3 regions of the Paenibacillus sp. NPDC058174 genome follow, and region 3 is predicted to be linked to each of the others. Evidence: riboswitches for the same ligand, from Rfam matches in the RefSeq annotation. Region 3 holds a riboswitch; each other region holds the start of a gene.
The links. A riboswitch is a leader RNA that binds a small molecule or an ion and turns the genes downstream of it on or off. The one in region 3 is predicted to bind cobalamin.

Region 1 (6,884 bases), 360 kb from region 3:
TGTTATTTGCGTCTGCCGCTTGGAGCAGTGCATCCATAGCGGTAACGCCATGTGCAGTACCTTGGTATATTTGTCCTTCCGGGCCTTGAATTACGGTATTGACCGTTACGCCAAATTCGACTCCTGGAAGCTCGGTCTGTGTATAATCGTAAAGTCTACCGTTGTTTTCCGTATAGAGCTGATAGGCAACCAATGCCTGCAGTGCTTGCTCAGTGGAAAATGCATTGCTGGAGCTGTCCGACAGCTTATGGCTGTAGCCGCCGTCTGCTTTGCGGAACGAGAGGAGCCGGCTAACCAGACTTTCCCCGTCTTTCGTATAGTCGGTGTCCGTCGGATCGAAGCCAGCTGCTGTAAGCGCAATGATGGCTTGGGCAACGCTTTCGCTGCTGTCATCATAGCCCCCATGCGGCTGCTGCTGCGCGGAAAGCCATTGAACAGCCAGTTCCCCGGCTGTCTTGGCCGGTTCTTGATCCATGTATGGAGCCAGTGCGATAAGCGCCATCGCGGTCATATCCGGTGTGCTGGTTGTTCCAGCATACCCGTATCCGCCATCTGGATTTTTGTACTCGATTATTTTATCGATTAAGCTGTTGCGGTTCCATTTTGCATCATTGGGAATCGTATAGCCGCCGGAATCAAGCGCAATGAGACCATAGATTGGACCGTTTACGCCTTGAGCCGTGATATTGTTAAAATTATAGATTTTCTCGATCAGATTATGAGCTGCAAAGTTCGTTGCATCGTAGCCGAGGGCTGTAATGGCGAGAGACAGCCGCTCATAATCGGTAACGTTGGCAAAATTGCCATTCGCTTGGCTGATACGCTCGATCAGTTTATTGTAGTATTTCTCGGGTACTGTATAGCCGGCTCTTGCAAGTCCTGCTGCTTCCCAGTCCGAGGTGACACCTTTATTCAAAATCTGCCTCGCGGCGCTTTCAACAGCAACATCTACAGATCCGCTGCTTGGCTTTGCTACTTTGCCCTTGCGCAGGCTTAGATAATAAATAACAGGCTGTTTATCGCCGTCTTGGGCAATGACCCGGACGAGCCGGGGCTCTGAATCGCTCAACGTAAGCACTTTGTTAACTGGAGCATTAGCGGTGCCTCGGGTATTATTTACGTAAATATTTGCAGCATCGCCGTTAGCTGTAATCTTGATGCTGTCCGCATTCACGACAATGTCGTCATAAACATACTGTCCTGGCGTCAAATGCCAGATCTGCGGCAAAGCGCCAGGCGTGGTGCTGGAGAGCGACAATGTATTTAAATCGTCTGTGACTCCTGTTTCACTGCTGACTGGTTTAGCTGGAATGAGTCCGCTGACTTCCGTGCTGACCTCTCCGAATGCTCCGCCGTCGATTTGAACGGCTGTATAAACTTTGATGAAATCGACGGATTCCAGATTGGCGGGCTTACCATCTTCGTCGACAGCCCATGCGATATCGATGGGGTCGCCATTTGGGGCGGACGCTGCGTAAGGGTTTCCGAGTACATCATACGGCCCATTCCCCATGGAATGGCTGTCGGCATAACCAAAAGCATTATCTCTAACGTTGATATTAACGCCAGAGTAACTGTAGCCTGTGTTGGTGAAATCGGCAGGCTTTAACGGATAATTATCGGGAATCGGATAATAGGGCCTTCTATTGTAGTTGTTGGTCTTGATCTCGCCGGTATTTCCTTGATTATCCGTCCAAGGAATGTTGATGCCGTTGGTTATGGCAAAGTCGGGGTCCGGGTTTGTATAGTTGGCCTTGTAGTCCCATATCGTAGCATCCTCATAGTGCTCGGAGCCGGCGATATGATACCATGTTCCGGGCTTTCCTGTACCGTCATCTTGGGCAACGGCAATGGCGCCCGGTTCCATGAAGCCGGTAAAAGCATTTCCGTATACGTTAAAGTCAACGCCATAAGGATGGAGAGGGCTGTCGACGATTGGCTCGTCCATTTTGAAAATCACATAGCCGCCAAATGCGCCGAGCGGCATAATTTTGCTCAAATTATTGTTCCATTCCGCATTTGGATCGCTCATTAAGTAGGTGTTGGAGAATTGTCCAGGCGCGGGCAAGTATTCGTAGATAGTGAACGGCCCCAGATTCGGATTGCCGCCGGAGGCCGCATAAGCTTTATGCCCTGTAAAAGGGGCGATGCTGAACATGGATAGAAAGACGAGCAGGGATAATGCCAAAGCTGTCCACTTTCGCAAAAGATAAGATTTCACTAGTATTGTCGCATCCTTTCCTATTAATAGAATAGAAAACAAAAAAATCCGCCTCCAAAGCAGGGGCGGTTTACGAACAAAGAACAGCAGCTGCAGGCGCAAGGCATGCGTCCTCCGCGAGCTGCGTTTCTCTTTTCTCACCTCCCGAAGAAAAATAGAAACATCAGAAAAAGGCAGGTCTCCTGGCTCATGAGTCATCGCTTCCCTTGGCCTTCCCGATAATCTTAGATATCAGTGGCACCTATCAAGAGTTGCTCGTCAATAACAGTGGCGGGACCGCGCCGGATTTGCACCGGCTTCCCTTTTAAGCGTCCGATCGTATTTGTTTGGATCGAAAGCACCATTTTCTGTGCAATATGTAATTATCGATTTGATCATACTCTTTAGTGCAATCTTTGTCTATGAATCTCTGGATAATGTCTATCATTCCGCTAATACGTAAAAAAACACCTAGTCCGTTTAGAAGCGCACCTCGTGTTGTAAGCGGTTGCAAATTATGATGGAAAGGAAAGGCATTTATTCCATTCCATTGAGGAGGATCCGATTGATGCGGAGGTCTACTGCAAGGTGGTTATCCTGCATGCTTGCAATGCTGCTTTTACTGACAAGCATGCCTATTTACGGGGCGGCGGCGGAAGCGCCGGAAGCGGAAGGTCAGCAATTGACGGCAGAAGCTGATGATACGGCGCTTGCTGCAAGTCTGCCGACCGGGGTCAGCTATGTCCGTTTGAAAAACAGATGGCAAAGCAACTATTTGTACGAGGATTCAAATGGTCTTGTACGTTATGGTTTCACCAACATAGCGAATGAGAGCTCACATTGGCAGGTAGAGGACTATAACGGCAACAAACGGCTGAAAAACCGGGCGACCGGCCACTATCTGACGATGGCGGAGGTATCCAAGCGCAGGGACGCTGTCACCAGCCGTGAAATAACGGAAAGCGCAGCGACGGACCAATGGTCGTTCCACGAATCAAGCCGTCCTGGATACATCGTCATTAAGAGCGCCTCGGCGCCTTCGGCATCGAACCTTGTGCTGCACGTCGAGGATCAGCTCGGTTTTGCAGAGGTCAGCAGTGATATTAACATTACGTTTGAAAGTCCGCAGTGGAAGCTGGAGCCCGTGTCGGAGCTTCAGCCGGTACGAATCGGGAATCAGTACCGGGATGGACAATATTTGTACGAGGATGCGAAGGACGGCTCCATTAAATATGGTCCTCTAGGTGCGGCCGATCCATCCTCTCACTGGTACCTGGAAGAGACGACGGATGGAAGCGGCGGTGAAAAAATCCGTATTCGCAATCGGGATACGGGTCATTATGTCGTGCAGGGCACAGACCCCGAAGCGGTTCTGCTGGCTTCGACGGATGGAAGCTCTGCCACTAGCGAGTGGAATAAGCTAAGCGCGGGCAACAATTTCTACAATTTCACTAGCGCCAATCCGGTTAATCCGGCTGTATACATCCTGCATGCGGAAAGTGGCGGCGGAAAGATCCTTTCCAATTCTGGCGTACAATTAGGCTGGGGAAGCGCACAATGGAAAATCGAATTGGCTCATGATATTGTGCCGGTCCGGATCGTTAATTTTACAACAGAAAAGATCGGCACTTCTTATTGGTACGAAGATCAAGGCCAATTGAAATTCGGGCCACTGGGTCAAGCCAACGCGCAAAATAAATCGTATCAATGGCTGGTGGAGGACAATAACGGGGCGAAGCAATTCCGCAACGCGGGTACAGGCAGCTATGTGACCTTGCCAGGTGCGGAAGAAGGCGCCGGCTTGAAAGTGGCACAGTCAGCTCCAGAGACACCGGCTGAGGGCTGGATCATCACGGATTCTACAATCTACGATGATTATAAAAGCTTCCGGAGCGTAACAGAATCGACGTATTATGCTCATACAGCGGATGATTCCGATCTGGTGCTGGGAGGCGTGACCGATCCGGAAACGGATGCAGCGCAATGGCTGCTCGAGGATTTGAACGTAAGCACAGACGGAACGCCGCAATATGTTCGGATTTCAAGCGTTTGGCAAAATATGTTCCTTTACGAGGATGATTTTGGCCGGTTGAAGTACGGCAATCCGAAGGCAGATGATCAAAGCTCACACTGGCTGATTGAGAAGTTTAACGGCCGCAAACGGATTCAGAACCGTGAGACAGGGCATTACATCAATCTCGCTCCAAATGGAGGAGGCATTCAGGTCTCCGAGGTGGAGGACGAGAATAACGGTGCAATCTGGGTTATTAAAGATCTGGGCGGGCCGAAACTGATTAACAGCGTACTGGATAAAAACAATATCGAAGGCCAGCAGAAATTTATCAATCTGCAAGGGTTGACGAAATACGCGGAGTATAGCGTCATTAACCCTGCCTGGTCGAGTCCGAGATGGACGTTTGTTCCGGTATCGGATGCAATGCCATCCTATATCCGCCTGAAGGGCAAGGGTAACGGCCAATATCTCTACGAGGTTACGGAGCCCGGGGATGATCTTGGAAAAGTGAAAAACGGCAATGTTGGCGTGGACAATAAAGCTTCTGTCTGGTTTGTGGAAGGTACGGATGCAGCGGATCAGTTCCGTCTGAAAAACCTTGCAACGGGTCAGTACATCACAATGGAGGATATCGGAGCAGGCGAGGATGCGCCGGATAAGCAAGTGAGTACGTTCAAGGATATTTGCTTATGTTGGGGAAGTGCAAAGTGGAAGCTGCAACCATCGGATTCCGAAGGCTTTATCAATATCGTAAGCGCCTGGGACCGTCATATTCTCTATACAGCAGGCGATTATACGAAGATTAGCCGGTTAGTAGCCTCGCAAGATGCAGCGAAATTCGCTATCGAGGCTGTGACGGTTGAACAGCCGCTGCCTGAAGAGGCAATTCGAATTAAAAACTCGGCGAATGGCCAGTTTTTATATGAAAACAAGGGCGGCATCATTATGTATGGTGCAGTTCAGCCGTCCAACGGTTACTCGCATTGGTTCATTCAAGACGTTAATGGCCGCAAGCAGATCGTGAACAGGGTAACCGGCCATGTGCTGACAACACAGCATGATTATACGTATATTACAGCGGAAGAGCCGGCGGCGGATTCTGCTGCGCAAAGCTGGAGCATTGAGAACGCTCCTGCGCAAGGCAGTTACTTGGTACGCAGCCTCAATGGCAGCTACAACGATGAATATTTGAATGTGCAAAACAATGCAGGCTATGTTGAGCGCGGTCTCTATCCGGATTCTTTCGGATCGCTGCAATGGAAGCTGGAGCAAGCACCAGAGCAGTTTGAAACGCCGGATATGGGCGAAGCACGAAATGATGTGACATCGACGCCAATCTTTAGCGACACGCACTATATCAATATTCAATCCAAAGCAACAGGCGAATTGCTTGTTGAGCAGAATGGTACGGTATCGACGCAAGCTGTGAACGGCAGCAGCAGTGCTGCGCAATGGCTTCTGCAGGAATATAATGGCCGCAAGCTGCTGCAGAACCGTCAATCCGGCCGCTACTTGAGCGCAGAGCTGAAGACAGCTGCATTAGAGGCGGGCAATAATCTTATTCAGTGGACGCTGGACGAGAGAGGCGGCTACGTAACAGCAAGAAGTGCTGCTGACGGCAGCGGTCTGCTTACAGATTCCGCTTCAGGTACAGCTTACGGCGTTCCCGCAACAGCAGACGCTTCCTTATGGAAGCTGAACCCGATTGCAGCGGACGTCATCTACGAAGCGGAAGAAGCATTCATCGCAGGCGGCGTTAAAGTGAAGTCGGCGACGACTGGCTTCTCTGGCGAAGGCTATGCGGATGAGTTTACGGCTGTGGGCAGTAAAATTACGTTCACCGTCAATGCGCAAGCTGCGGGCGACTATGATACTGTCGTTCGCTACAATAATGCTTCAACAGAGGCAAAACGATTCAACGTCTATGTGAACGGTCTTCCTTCGGGACATATCGAGCTTCCGGCTGCCCAAGGCTGGTCAACGGCGGAGCTCGACCTTGCGCTTCGCTCGGGCATCAATACGGTGTCATTGCAGGTGGATGGGGCAGGTGATGGCGGAGCCGCTATTGATTACCTGATCGTGAAGAACAGCGTAGGCAAAGCATTCCGCGGAGCAACGCTTCCATATATCACATATGAAGCGGAGCATGGCAAGACGAACGGCACGCTCATCGGGCCGTCGAGATTGTATAAGGAAGTAGCCTCGGAGGCTTCGGGCCGTCAAGCGGTAACGCTGGCGAATACCGGAGAATATGTGGAATTTGAAACGGCTGAGGCCGCTAATGCACTGACGCTGCGCTTCTCTATGCCAGACAGCAGTGACGGAACAGGCATTAACGCTTCGTTGGGTCTCTATGTAAATGGTGAGCTTCGCGAGCGCTTGTCGCTGACCTCGAAGCATGCATGGGAATATGGCAGCTACCCTTGGTCTAATGATCCGTCGCAAGGCAGTCCGCACCGTTTCTTCGACGAAGCGCATGTGCTGATTGGGGATGTGCCTGCAGGCTCGGTCATTCGTCTGCAGAAGGATGCGGCGGATACAGCTGACTATTACACAATCGACTTGGTTGATCTGGAGCAGGTCGCTGATGCATTCGCGATGCCGGCCAACTTCTTGTCGGTGACTGATTTTGGCGCTGTTGCCGGAGACGGCAACGACGATACGGCCGCG
Region 2 (6,884 bases), on a different contig from region 3:
CAGCGGCTGCTGGCTTCTCGCCCAGCGCCCATCCGCCGCCTGAAATTTCACGATTCAGAATGAAGTCGATAAGCAGCTCTCTAGTTGTTTGCGTCTTCACCTTTGCAACTGTCGGAATCTCATAGTTCTTGCTGTCCAAAGCGATCAGTGCAAAGATCGGTCCGTTAATGCCTTGCTTGATTAGCGTCTCGTAGTCAGCAAGCGGCTCCCGCAAATTGTAGCCAGCTACATTATCGACGCCTTTGCCAATCGCAGTAAGGGCCAGAATAACACGGTCATATTCTGTATATTTGATGTTGTGGAGTTTGCCGTCTACTTCTTTCAATTTCTTTTCTACATTAGCGTAGTACTTAGCATAATACGCATCCGGCATCTTAATGCCGGAGCGGGCCAGGCCTAATACCGTCCACTCCCCGCCAACGCTGGCGATGACCGGGTTTGTAACGGAAGACTGCAGAAAAGCTGCTGTCTCTTTCACTTGTGTTTTAACCTTTGTGTGTATCGGGCTTACAACAGGCGTTTCAGGATCGGTCTCGTTTGGCTTGCCATAGTCGTAAGTACGCATAGCGACAACAGCAGCCATTTCTCTAGTAACCGTACCTTGCGGATTAAAGCCATTGTGATCGCCTAGCATAATTTGCGAAGCGAGGATGGTAGAAACATCCGCTTTCGCCCATACCGATACGTTGTCCGCATCAGCGATCAACGATGCTGTCTGTACAGGTTTGAGTCCGAGCGCCCTAACGATTGTAGCTGCCATTTGCTCACGAGTAATGCTGGCATTTGGCTCAAACTTCTGATTATAGCCGCTCATATACCCCGCTTGAGAAACAGCGTTGATATACGGGTAGTACCATTGGTTAGATGCCACATCGGTATAACCAGCAGGCTTGCTTACCATCGGAATATTCAGCACCGATACGAGCATTTTCGCAAACTCTGCTCTTGTTACCGATGACTTCGGATTAAACTTGCCATTGCTGCCTTGTACGAAGCCAAGCTCCGATGCCCGGTCGATGGAAGCCTTCGCCCATTGCGAAATGGATGCCGCATCGGTGTATTCAACAACGGGCTTCGCTTCGTTGAGTGAATACAATACAAAAGCAGCCAGCTGATTTGTGCGGATAATCAAATCATTGCCTTTAATATAAGCGTAAGCCAATTTCTCGTTGTCTTTTGCAGCTTGGGCACCTTTTTCTTCCGTCTCATAAATCTGGATCGGCGTAAATACGCCATTGATGAGCATACCCGGAATTTCTGCTTTTCCTCCTGTTAACGTAAACGTAACAGGTTTATTAAATGTAGCCGCTGTTGTTAAATCGCCAAATACGAAAGCTTGATCAATCGATTTTAACGCCTGTTTTTCACCAAGACCTGCTTTTACCTGTTCTTGCAGCTTGGTATCCTTCGTATCTAAAGCTGTGAACAATTCCAGGCTGGAAGGTCCGGACTTGAGCGTAGCCCCTTTCCCAATTACTGCAGAGACATTGCCTTTCGATATTTTGATCTGCGGAACTGGATCGGCTGTATTCTTCAGTTGAAGGAAAGCTTTTGCTTTAAATTCATTTGGAATATTAAGCGTAATGCTGTCCTTTTTGCTTAGCTCATTTGTAATCGTGAGATTGAAATTGTTCTTGCTATCCTTCGGAACGTTAATAATCGGGTTTTTATCATCCGGGTCAAGAGCAACTGGAAGCTCCCATTCACTTGGATCAACTCCCAGATCAACGCCTAAATCAGTAGTAAATCTCCACTGAACGGAATCGCCTTCCTTCAGCGTATACAAGCTTGCGCCAAAGTCCGGATATACGCCGTTGACGTTATACATCCAACCGCTGCCGCTGCCATGATCAAATTCACCGTCACCAGCGATAGATTGTACGTACACACTGTTATACTGTTCACTGAATTCATATCTAAAAGCGATATTGTTTTCTTCCAGAAGACGCTTCAGCATCGTCCATACTGTATCGCCAGCTCTCAACTCAACCTGCCTTGCTGGAAGAACGTAGCCTTTATTGATCGTCAGCTTATCAATCGAGAACGTGACAAATTTATTCGTACCAGGTGCGGGTGTAGGGATCGGTGTCGCACTTGGCGTTGGTGTTGGTGTCGCAGTAGGGCTTGGCGTTGGTATAGCGCTTGTAGCGAATACTACGTAATCGGTAAAATGATTTGTTCTAATGATCAGATCATTGCCGTTATCGTAGGCATATTCATTTAATCCGCTATCTTGTCCCTCGGCTTCCGAGCTGAATTTCTCAATTTGTTTGGCCGTGCCATTTTGAATATAAGCAGCTTCCTTGCCTGCCATTCCTGCAAAGGTCAATGTAATGAAGTCGCTGAATTTTACGCTTCCTGCATTACCCATTACAAGAGCATGATTAATATCTAATTGTCGTCCAGAAGCTGCAAATCCGCTTAGTTTATCTTTCAGAGCCTCATCAATACTCTTTGTGGTAAGCAGCTCAATTTGACCTGTATAGCCGCTTAGCACCTTAGTCCCTTGCGGAATAACAGCAGATACTGTGCCTTTCACAGATTCGATTTGCGGCAATTCAATATTGGAAGGCAGACTTAAGGAAACCTTCGAATTTTTATCACTTGGAATTTCAACCGCAACGGTTTTACCGCTATCTGCTCCAGAAATTGCAATCAGATAATCCTCTGTATTGTCAGGAATCGCAACTTGCGGATTCATGCCGGACGGAAGCGGCAAAACTTCACCTGGTAACTCTTGTAAATCAGCGCCATAATTTGTCGTGTAACGCCATTGCAATTCGTCGCCATTTTTAAGTGTTATTTGATTGGATGTAGTATTTGGAGCCAGACCATTGACGAAATACATCCAGCCGCTTCCAACACCATAGTCAAACTCTCTGTCGCCATCAATTTCTTCTACAGAAATTCCGTTACCATCTCGGGTTTCTGTCCACTTGGCAATAAGTTCTCTTTCATCCAATACCCGCTTCAATAAACTCCAAGCTGTGTCGCTCTCTTGAAGCTCTACCCTTATCGTGGGAACCACATAACCTTTACCAATCGTCAGCTTGTCGACAGATAGGGTTACATATTGTTTACCTTCTGGATCAGGCGTCGGTGTTGGCGTTGGCGTCGGCGTCGGCGTCGGTGTTGGCGTCGGCGTCGGTGTTGGCGTTGGCGTCGGTGTTGGCGTCGGTGTTGGCGTCGGCTGTCCTACTTGAACATCCGACATGTCATAAAGCGATGTCTTGCCTTTTTTGTAACGATCGTAAGCAACTAATGCATAGGTAGCTTGGTCGGTCGCCATATTGTTTGGAAGCGCCTGTGTAACTAGATGCTTAAATCCGCCCCCTGGAACAGCAAAAGTCATTAATGCGTCAATTGTCGTTTTTCCATTTTTGATAAATCTGGAATCCGTTTGCGGATCAATGCCAAGCGCAGTCAAAGCAACGATTACTTGTGCAATGCTTTCCGCATTTACACTCGAACCTCCGGAAAGTATATAACCGCCTGCGCTGGCTTGAACAGCAGACAGCTTCACAATCGCCCGGTCTACGGCAGCCGTAACTTCTGGTTTAACCCCATAGTAAGGAGCGAGAGCTTGAAGAGCCATCGGGGTCATATCATCAGGATTACTTCCAAAGAAAGTCCATCCCCCGGCATCCGCTGTACCCTTCTTAATCTCTCTATCTAGTATATATTGAATAAATTTATCTCTTGTTGATTGAACAGCTTCTACTTCATTAAGGGGCATTTCGTATTGATGACTGTCCAACGCTATTAGCGCGAAGACCGGTCCGTTTAAGCCCTGTTTAGTTACATAATTGTAATCACTTAACGCATAACTAAGATCATAGCCAGCTACATTATGGATATCTTTACCAACAGATGTAAGCCCCAGAATAACACGGGAATGCTCTGTACCTTTTGAGCTGTCCAACTTACCTTGATTTTGAGTCATCAGGCTGGCTACTTTAGTTTGTACATTATTAAAATAGGTGTCATAATAGCCGTTTGGAACTCCGTACCCTCCGCGGGCTAGAGTTAAAACTGACCACTCGCCTCCGCCAGTTCCGAATGTCGGATTAGGGACGGTTTGCAAAATATAGCCAAGGCTATCGTAAAGCTGTTTTTCTACATCATTTGCCGGATTCGCTTCATATTTAATATTGAAGCTTTTCTCTGACTGATTGCCAGCTGCATCAATCGCTTTAATAGAGATCGTATTAAATCCGATATGTAATAAAACTTGATATTGTCCGTTTTCGGCCGTAACCGTATGGCCATTCACTTTCACTTCCGGCTGGATAGCTTGTGACACGTTGTCACTTACAGATACGTTAAAAGTTAAAGACTGCGCCGTAACGATCTGGTTGTCCGTTACACCTGCCACTGTAATGACTGGCACTTCCTTGTCCCCAAAGACATCAACAGCATCTTTAAGTTCTGTAAGAGCGCTGTCGACCTCTGCTTGCGTGCTGTCATAATCCTCTAAAATTTGGTACGCAGCCTGATAGGCCGAGCTTACATTGGCATTAGAAAGCAAACTTGCTTTCTCTTCTGAGCTGTTGATTTCGGCAACCTTAGCGGTCAACTCATCTTTATTAGGCAGCTGAATATCTCCCCATTCACTGCCGAGGTCCTCACCAAAGCCGATGACAGTAAATTGAGTCCGAATCACATCTCCGTTTTCCGGCCAATAATTAGAGAAACCATAAGGAGGGAATTGATTATTGACGGCATACATCCAGCCGGACATAGCTGTATAATCGAATTCACCAAGCCACTCTTCGTTAATTCGATCTCCTAGAGTCTGCCCGTACTTTGGTAATAAATCCTGTACGCCTTGCGGAATATTCAGCGGATTCGAATCCGGATTTTTTATTTTTGCCAAATAAAATGCTTCATCAATAGAGCCTGTGTTTTTATAATTTCCTTCGCCCAATAATCTGGTAATTATTGCAGCACCATTATCTCCATCATAGTATGGAACCTTTACAGGTTCTAGGAAATAGCCTTGACCTAGTGTGAATTTCTCTACGGAAATCGTAACGTATCCTTCAGGCGTGCCTCCCTCATTGGCAAAGGATACAGATAAGTTAGTAGAAAATAAGGACATGAAGACGGCAACAATTAGCAGCCAGGATAATATTCGTTTCTTAATCATTACTTCATTAACACCCTTTCTATTAAATTGATGAAATACAACAAACCCCTCGACGCATACGGTCAAGGGGTTTAATCAAGCGGACATCTCAGAAAAGCATGCATGAATAAACACCCTCCTATCGCTCGTAGAATTAATGGTGTAAACGAACAGGCAGGTATTCTGGCTCAAGCGTCATCGCCCTTGCTGCCTTCCCGGTTTCCCAGTGGCTTCCTGCAAGGACTCTTCTTATACAGCGGCGGGACCGCGCGGGATTTTCACCCGCTTCCCATTTAACCCATTCTTCGTATCAGACGAAAAAATAGGCACCTGTTCATTCTTATCCTATTAAATTATCTTGCTCATCATAACGAAAAAATAAAGATTTGTCATGTGGTTATTCGTAAAAAAGCTTCCTCCAGAGCATATAAATCATGCTCTGAAGGAAGCTTTCAGCTTTGCCTTATACCGTTAGAATGGCCACTGCTAAGCTTAACCCAGCTTCACCAAGCTGTAGTTTTTCTTGCCTTTGCGGATAATAATGAACCGTCCGCCGATCGCATGCTCTGCCGTCACAGTCAGCTCCACATCGCTGACACGTTCACCATTCATCGAGATCGCGCCTTTTGTAATATCCTCACGCGCTTGACGTTTGGACGGCTCGATACCGAGATCAACCAGCCAATCGATAATATTTTTCGACTCGGTGCCTGCCTCGAACGTTGGCATTTCCTTGAAGCCCTGCTCGATTTCATCAGCTGTAAGGGAACGGATATCTCCGCTGAACAACGCCGCCGTAATCCGCTTTGCTTGCTCCAGCAGTTCTTCGCTGTGCACGAATCTCGTCATTTCCTCAGCCAGCGCTTTTTGAGCCTCGCGTTTATGCGGCTCGGTTTGAACCTTTTCAGCCAGCGAATCGATTTCCGCTTTATCGAGGAACGTGAAGAACTTCAAATATTTGATAACGTCGCGGTCGTCCGTATTCGCCCAGAACTGGTAGAATTCGAATGGCGTCGTTTTGTTCGGATCAAGCCATACAGCGCCGCCGGCCGTTTTGCCGAATTTCGTGCCGTCCGCTTTAAGCATCAAAGGAATGGTGAGGCCAAACGCTTTTGCCTCGGAGCCTTCTTTTTTCCGGATCAGATCCAGACCGCTCGTAATGTTGCCCCATTGATCGGAACCGCCAATTTGCAGCTGCACATCCTCATGCTGGTACAGGTGCAGGTAATCGAGCGACTGGAGAATTTGGTAGGAGAATTCAGTAAAGGAGATACCGCTGTCGAGACGGCTGGATACAACGTCCTTCGCGAGCATCGTGTTGATGCTGAAGTTCTTGCCATAGTCGCGCAAAAAGTCGATTACATTGATTTTATGCGTCCAATCGTAGTTGTTCACCATGCGAACTTCATTGTCGCCTTCTGTCACGAACAGCTTCTTCAATTGCGCCGTCAGTGCATCCACATTCGCTTGTACTTGCTCCATCGTTTGCAGGGAACGCTCGGTTTGGCGTCCGCTTGGATCGCCAATTGTGCCAGTTGCTCCGCCGATCAGAATAACCGGACGGTGACCAGCCAACTGGAAACGTTTGAGCATCATGAATGGAATCAAGTGGCCGATATGCATACTGTCGCCTGTCGGGTCAACGCCGCAGTAGAGCGAAACCGCCTTCGTATTCGTTAATTCGCGCAAGCCTTCCGCATCCGTCTGCTGGTTAATCGCGTCGCGCCATTCCAGTTCGTCGATAATGTTCAATTTC
Region 3 (6,884 bases):
AAGCAATATTTTGCATTCGCGGAAGAAAAGCTGAGCGAGCTTGCAGAACTCAAGTCGATTCTGGAGCAAGCAAACCCGGAAGCCTCCGCTTATTATACAGAAAATGAGAAGCTGTTCACCGTATCACGTCTCACAAACGACAATTCGGTTCAAAAGAGAGTCGCGGATTTGACGGACGCCGACTTTACAAGATTGCCTGCTTTTGCTGAGCGGGAAGCCATTCAGAAAGCGAAATTCAATCTGCCGGCGCTGCCTACAACGACGATCGGCTCGTTCCCGCAAACGGCTGAAGTCCGTGCAAACCGTGCAGCCTTCAAGAAAGGCAGCATCACCGAGGAGCAGTACAAGCAATTCAACTTTGACCAGATCGCGGAGTGCATCGCACAGCAGGAAGAAATCGGACTTGACGTCATTGTTCACGGTGAATACGAGCGTAATGACATGGTCGAATACTTTGGTGAATGCTTGGATGGCTTTATCTTTACAGAGAAAGCTTGGGTACAATCTTACGGAACACGCTGCGTAAAACCTCCAGTCGTATGGGGCGACATTAGCCGCAGCAAGCCAATGACTGTAGAATACTCGGCATTCGCGAAGAGCCGTACCAGCAAGCTGGTCAAAGGCATGCTGACAGGCCCGGTAACGATCCTCAACTGGTCGTTCCCTCGCGAAGATATTAGCCTGAAGGAAAGCGCTCTTCAGATCGGTCTTGCGATTCGTGACGAAGTACTCGACCTTGAAGCGAACGGTATTGAGATTATCCAGATCGACGAAGCCGCATTGAGAGAGAAGCTTCCATTGCGTCATTCCGACTGGCAGAGCGAATACTTGAGCTGGGCGATTCCTGCCTTCAGACTCGTTCACAGCGGTGTTAATGCGGAAACGCAAATTCATACCCATATGTGCTACAGCCAGTTCAGCGACATCATTCGCGATATCGATGCGATGGACGCCGATGTCATTACGTTCGAAGCGTCGCGCTCGGATCTGGCTATCATCGATGCGATTAACGAATGCGGCTTCCGTACTGAAGTTGGTCCAGGCGTATACGACATTCACTCGCCTCGTATTCCAAGCGTCGAAGAGCTTAAACAAGGACTTGACCGCATGCTGGACAAAATCGAGGTTTCGAAGCTATGGGTTAACCCGGACTGCGGACTTAAAACTCGCGGGGTTACAGAAACGTGGGCAAGCTTGAAGAATCTCGTCCAAGCAGCTAAAGAAGTACGCGCAACATTGTAATAACGCACAAGAGGATGAGCTCAAACGAGCTCATCCTCTTGTTTTATGATCGGATAACCGAAATCCGTAATGACCGTTTTGAGCTTCATAACGTAGGCGGCGGCCAGCTGGCTCAAGCTCGCCTTCTGATTCACAATGTAACCTACCTGTATGCTCTCGTCCGTACGAAGCCTTACGGATTTGATTTGCTCTCCGTTAAGATCCTTATTCAATACGCCCGAGCTAATCGTATAGCCATTAAGCCCGATCAGCAGGTTGAATAGCGTGGCGCGGTCACTGACTAGTATTTTCTTCTTATGCGTTCTAGTGCTTAGAATTTCCTCCGAGAAGTAGAAGGAGTTGTAGTCGCCTTGCTCGAAGGCCAAGAAAGGGTAATCAATTAAATCCTCGATGTCCAACAGCGACTTAGAGGCAAGCGGATGCTCCTCACTGATGAATACATGCGCTTCCGCTTGGAACAGCGGATGAAACCATAGCTCGTTGTCCTTTAATATTTTCTGAATCACCTTTCGGTTGAATTCGCTCATATAGATGATTCCGAGCTCACTCTTCATATTCCGTACGTCTTCGATAATCTCGTAGGTACGCGTCTCGCGCAGCGTGCACTCGTACTCGTCCACATTAAGCTCCTTCAGCAGTCCGACGAAAGCCTGCACAGAGAAGGCGTAATGCTGTGTGGAGATAGAGAACAGCTTCTTCGAGGGCTTGCGATTCATGTACCGCTGCTCGAGAAGCTCGGCTTGCTCCACGACTTGCCTGGCATAGGATAGAAACTCCGCTCCGTCACTTGATAGTACGATCCCCTTGGACGATCGAAGAAAAATTTCGATACCGGCTTCCGCCTCGAGTTCTTTTACCGCGTTGGACAAGCTCGGCTGCGAAATAAACAGTCTTTTTGCCGCTTCGCTTATGGAGCCGCAGCTTACGATGGTCAGAATATATTTCAATTGCTGCAAGGTCATTGGAATACCCCCTTACTTTAGTAAGTATGACTAAGTTGGCTCGTTTGAGCAACTGTCTGGCTGCATGAAGTATACATTCTAACGTGACGACCAAGCTATAAAGAACTGAGGGCATTCCTCAAAGCTTCGGCATTCAAGTTCACAATGAACTTAGTCATTGTCTGCTCATTTTTTACATGAGACAAAAAAATATTAACTCGTATCGCGTCAAAACAACTTGCTTAAATGAAATAATGAAACATTTTCTAGCTGGTTATATCTACTTACAAAAAAATAAAAGCGTCCTCCCTTTGAAAAATGCATAGGGGAAGACGCCTTCATAATAATGAGTGAATTATGACGGTTCATCTAACACCTTCCTATCTCCCCTAGGTAAAACAGTGTTTTCAGAACAGGCAGGTCTCCTGGCTCTGGAATCATCACATGGCAGCAACCTTCCCGATCAATCTAGATCAGTGGCTAAATTGAGTTGCCTGCTCTTCCGTTACAGTGGCGTGACCGCGTCGGTATTGCACCGAACTTCCCCTTTAAGTCAGAACGACAAGTACGCTTGCAATTAGACAGCTGTTCTCAAATATGTAATTTATACAATATTAATTATATCTGCATCTTACAACGTGAATTGATTGTATAGGTACGATAGCATATTTGAATGAAGATAGCATGACACCAATAATTTATATCTGAGTAGAAATTTAAACTATAACTATTATTGGTTGATTCAAATCATGTATAAGGCTTCTAATGTTCGAAAAAAAGTTTCCATAATCATTTATGGGCACTTTCTGTTTATATAAGTGTCGATTGATAAAAAACTCTGAAACAACTTTTATGATTTTATTAGACTCGGTGCGGTGCGTGATAACCCTAAAAAACACCTGGTTCTATAAATAGTTTATAACTTTTCACCATATATTTCTCACAATCGTTTAGTCGCAACGGTGTTTTCAGCCTATACTTTATTTTTCAGTCTAGTCTTTATTTTCTCGAACAAAAAAAGACAAAGTTATTTTATTGTACTTTGGATTTAGGAGGGTTAATCAAAAAAATAAACCCTCCACTTATCTACATGAGTCTTGTATTAAAGATTTTTAAATATTTCCGTTACTTTTTCATATACTATTTCTTCGTCTTCCTCCTCCTCAAGGGCATCAAGTCTTTCATTAATTTTCTTAAATCTACTAATATAATAATCTTTACTTCCGACGCCTTCTAATAAATTCACGTTGTTAAATGGTTCTTCCAAAGATCCTACTCTAAGCCTGCCGATTATAAATAATATAGTGTTATATAAATTATAATATATGTTTCCTTCCCATTTGTTTGTTTCAGCAAATTTCACTATAGCATGCTCCAAAGCATATGAAGAAATTTTAAAATTGTATTTAGATTTAATATATTTAATTAACCTTATTACATTTCGAAAACTATCTTTGTTCTGAGCTATAGACTCTAAGAGTTTCATATCCCGATCCGGAGCAGTCTGAATCCAATTATTATTTTTATCGCCTTTGGGGATGGTAAAAAACACTTCACCATTGGCATCCTCAAATATACCTGCTGGTACTAGGTCTATTTTTAAGTCTTTGGATTTTATAATTGCAGTTATGGCTTGCCCGTCACGTTCAGGAGCCTGCCCTTCAAAAGCGTCGGTGACCTCTGTTACTATTCCTTTTAGCCAATTTAGGATTTTATTAGGACTTATATAACCGTCATCTTTTCTTATATTTGGGTTAGTATACTTAGTGTTAGGGTTAGCGTTTCCTAACCCAGTTCCAATTGTTTTATCCCCAGAAAAAAAACGACCATTATTCGAATCAATAATGACCATAATGTCAAATTCATCAACATCAGATACTTTGGTTTGTTTAAAATAACTGCCAAACTTAAGGAATTTCATTGGATGTAGTACAGGTTCGTTACTCCGCTTAGCGATTTGGTTCTCAACTCTTTGTAAAAACCACTCCCTACTTTTGACTGCTGCCGAAATATCTCTCTTCGATAATGCAATTTCCTCGGATATAAATTTATGAATTGCTCTGGATACAATTTCTTGACTCATACATCCACCCCTACTTATTTATTTTTTCGATTCTATGCAGTAGAGCATTAAACGTAGTATCCACCATTCCGGATCTCCATAAATTACCCAGTAACTTTGGAAGCATTTGATTACTTGGTAATATTTTATAATTTATTAAATAAACAAAGAACAATAGGTAAATTTCAGCTGTGGTACGTAAATGAATATTTTTATAATAATACTCATTTTCTGTAATTGTTGAGAAAGAATTTGTTTCCCAACCAGTAATAAATCGCGTTTCTAAATTATTATAAAATGTAGAGAGAAAATGAAGAGAATGAACGACTTGTGGATCATCTTCGCCATCTATATTTGCACATTGACTTTGAAAACGTTCAGACAAAGCAAGAATGTCGTTTGTAAAAACTCCTAGATGAGCAAATGCCTTATCGTACCCTTGCTCAGATGGGTTCAGTCCGTTTTCCATCATGTAGGAGATGAGTGGGAATTTATCTTCGCTTGTAATATAACTTGGTTTGTAAGCCTGTCGTGCATATTTTATCTCAGTTAGATTTTTTGCGTTGAAAGTTTTTGATAAATACCAGTTATTACTGTCATCCATGTATAGAACCAAATCCGTAGTTGGTACTGTATACTTGACAAATCTATTTTCAATATCAAATAAAAACTTGTCATTTGTTAATCGTTCAACAATCATTTTTTTCTTGGGCTTTTCTATTGGGGTTATAGTATTTAAAACAAACTCCATATGTACTCCCTCCAATAATTGTGGTCTGAAAAATAAAACATCGCACCAAGTACAAGTATAGCAACTAAAAAAAATGCTTTTTTTGGAATTCTAAATAATTGAACAACCATTGTAAAAGTATAAATTATTAAGCAGAATATAAGCATTACCGTGAACCAACGGATAAGATCTGAAAATTCTGTAGAACTTACAAACCCTAACCAACCACTTTCAATATCTGATTCTGAGATTATGCGATTCATTCCCAACATTCCAGTTAGACCTGCAAAGATCGTTAAAACTGTAACCTTTCTAGTTTGATTTTCATTACCAAATTCAATGAGTCTTTGGTTTAGTTCCCTCATGTCATCTCTTACAGATTGATATAGCTTTTTTGTACCTAACAAGTCGCCATAAAAATCCCATAATTCTCTTCCTTGGATTTCATTAGTCAATCTATCAAATAAAAAATACTGACTCATATCATAATATTGAGAAACCACTTTTTTTGCCAAATTTTGACTTTCTTTTTTTTCTAGCATATTAATTTCTGCATAAAGTCCTGCAATTTGGAATAGTTCTTCCCGATAATAAATTTGTAGTAAAATCAGTATCAAGTAATGCTTACAGTGATGCTGATATAATGTATCTAAGATGAATGATTTTTTTTCTTCTCCCTTATAGATCAAATCTTTAGTAACCATCATTGTCATTGCACCATAATCAACAGTCGTAGAAAATGAACCATAGTTTTCCCATCTGTTATAGGAGTGCTTATTACAAAACTCTTTTCTAAACTTTTCAGTTCCACCACTGTCACCATCATCTTTATCAATACACATTATTTGATACCTTTCGTTGAGACTCCAATAGTCTATTGGTTCAACTCCCTCATGTTCTTGTCCAGTTACAAAACCATGAACAAATGCCATAGGTTCGACTAGCGAATAATCCCGTTTAAAGTTAGTATGGTTTTCAAAATTTATTACACTTGAAATTATAAACTGCTCATTACACCATTCATCCATTTGCTCCTTTAGTAGTTGGAAGAAACTATATTCTTTTCTAGATTCATTTAATGACTCAGTAATAATTTTAAACAATGATTGATTTTTAAACTTAGGGTAATTGATTCTTATTCCATTAACGAATGTCATCCAATCTGCAACAGTATGAAATTCATCTTTTGTTTGTGCCCTTAGCTCTTTTACAGTATTAAAATTCACCATTCCATTAATATACGTTTGGAATGATACTTTTATGTTTTCCAATAAGCTTAATCTCACGACTAGAAAACTTGACCTATTAAATTGATAAATTTCAGTTGACAACCATTCTACCGGAAATAAACCAGCTATAGTGTTATCGGTAGAATTATTTGGGTTAATAACATAAAACTTTCGATATGGGTTGTGCTTTTTCAGCCTATATACCTTCATTCTCTTTTCGTTACTACTCTCAGCAAAAACGAAATTTTGAAAATTAGGATGAAAGTACTTTACTACGTCTATATTCTCAACTAGGTCAACCTTCGAGTAGTTAATGGTTTCCGGGAAAAAAAATTGCTTCTCTTTATCCTTAGTTGGAATTGAGAACTCTAACTGCTCCCACCAGTCTTTCGATAAATTACAATTGAGCTTTCTATCTTTCAGTGGGTATATTAAATGCAATACATTATGACCACAACTTTTTGTTTGTAGACTCAAGATCGCACCTCAGTTTTTCTAATTATATTTCCTTCATCTTACATTATTTAACATTTTTATTGTTTGAATAGATACAATGGCTCATTTTATAAATAGTATTATATCGTATAGATACTACGGCCAAGATATTTGGAGAGTAGGAAAAGTAATGGAATTTGATCGGATTTCATGAACTTCAACCTAGCAACAATAGTATCCGTGAA

Region 1: linked by a shared signal. The riboswitch ahead of ACFVVF_RS13335 (S-layer homology domain-containing protein) and the one ahead of ACFVVF_RS11920 (LysR family transcriptional regulator) in region 3 are both predicted to bind cobalamin.
Region 2: linked by a shared signal. The riboswitch ahead of ACFVVF_RS24760 (DUF4430 domain-containing protein) and the one ahead of ACFVVF_RS11920 (LysR family transcriptional regulator) in region 3 are both predicted to bind cobalamin.

What each region holds. Positions count from the first base shown of each region.
Region 1 is NZ_JBHVUY010000002.1:397,094-403,977, forward strand. It holds gene ACFVVF_RS13335 (S-layer homology domain-containing protein) at 1-2,206, opposite strand, end outside; cobalamin riboswitch at 2,377-2,581, opposite strand; gene ACFVVF_RS13340 (S-layer homology domain-containing protein) at 2,802-6,884, shown strand, end outside.
Region 2 is NZ_JBHVUY010000007.1:97,465-104,348, forward strand. It holds gene ACFVVF_RS24760 (DUF4430 domain-containing protein) at 1-5,149, opposite strand, end outside; cobalamin riboswitch at 5,285-5,477, opposite strand; gene tyrS (tyrosine--tRNA ligase) at 5,621-6,880, opposite strand.
Region 3 is NZ_JBHVUY010000002.1:42,087-48,970, reverse strand. It holds gene metE (5-methyltetrahydropteroyltriglutamate--homocysteine S-methyltransferase) at 1-1,242, shown strand, start outside; gene ACFVVF_RS11920 (LysR family transcriptional regulator) at 1,263-2,204, opposite strand; cobalamin riboswitch at 2,582-2,787, opposite strand; gene ACFVVF_RS11915 (hypothetical protein) at 3,286-4,266, opposite strand; gene ACFVVF_RS11910 (hypothetical protein) at 4,277-4,996, opposite strand; gene ACFVVF_RS11905 (hypothetical protein) at 4,981-6,681, opposite strand.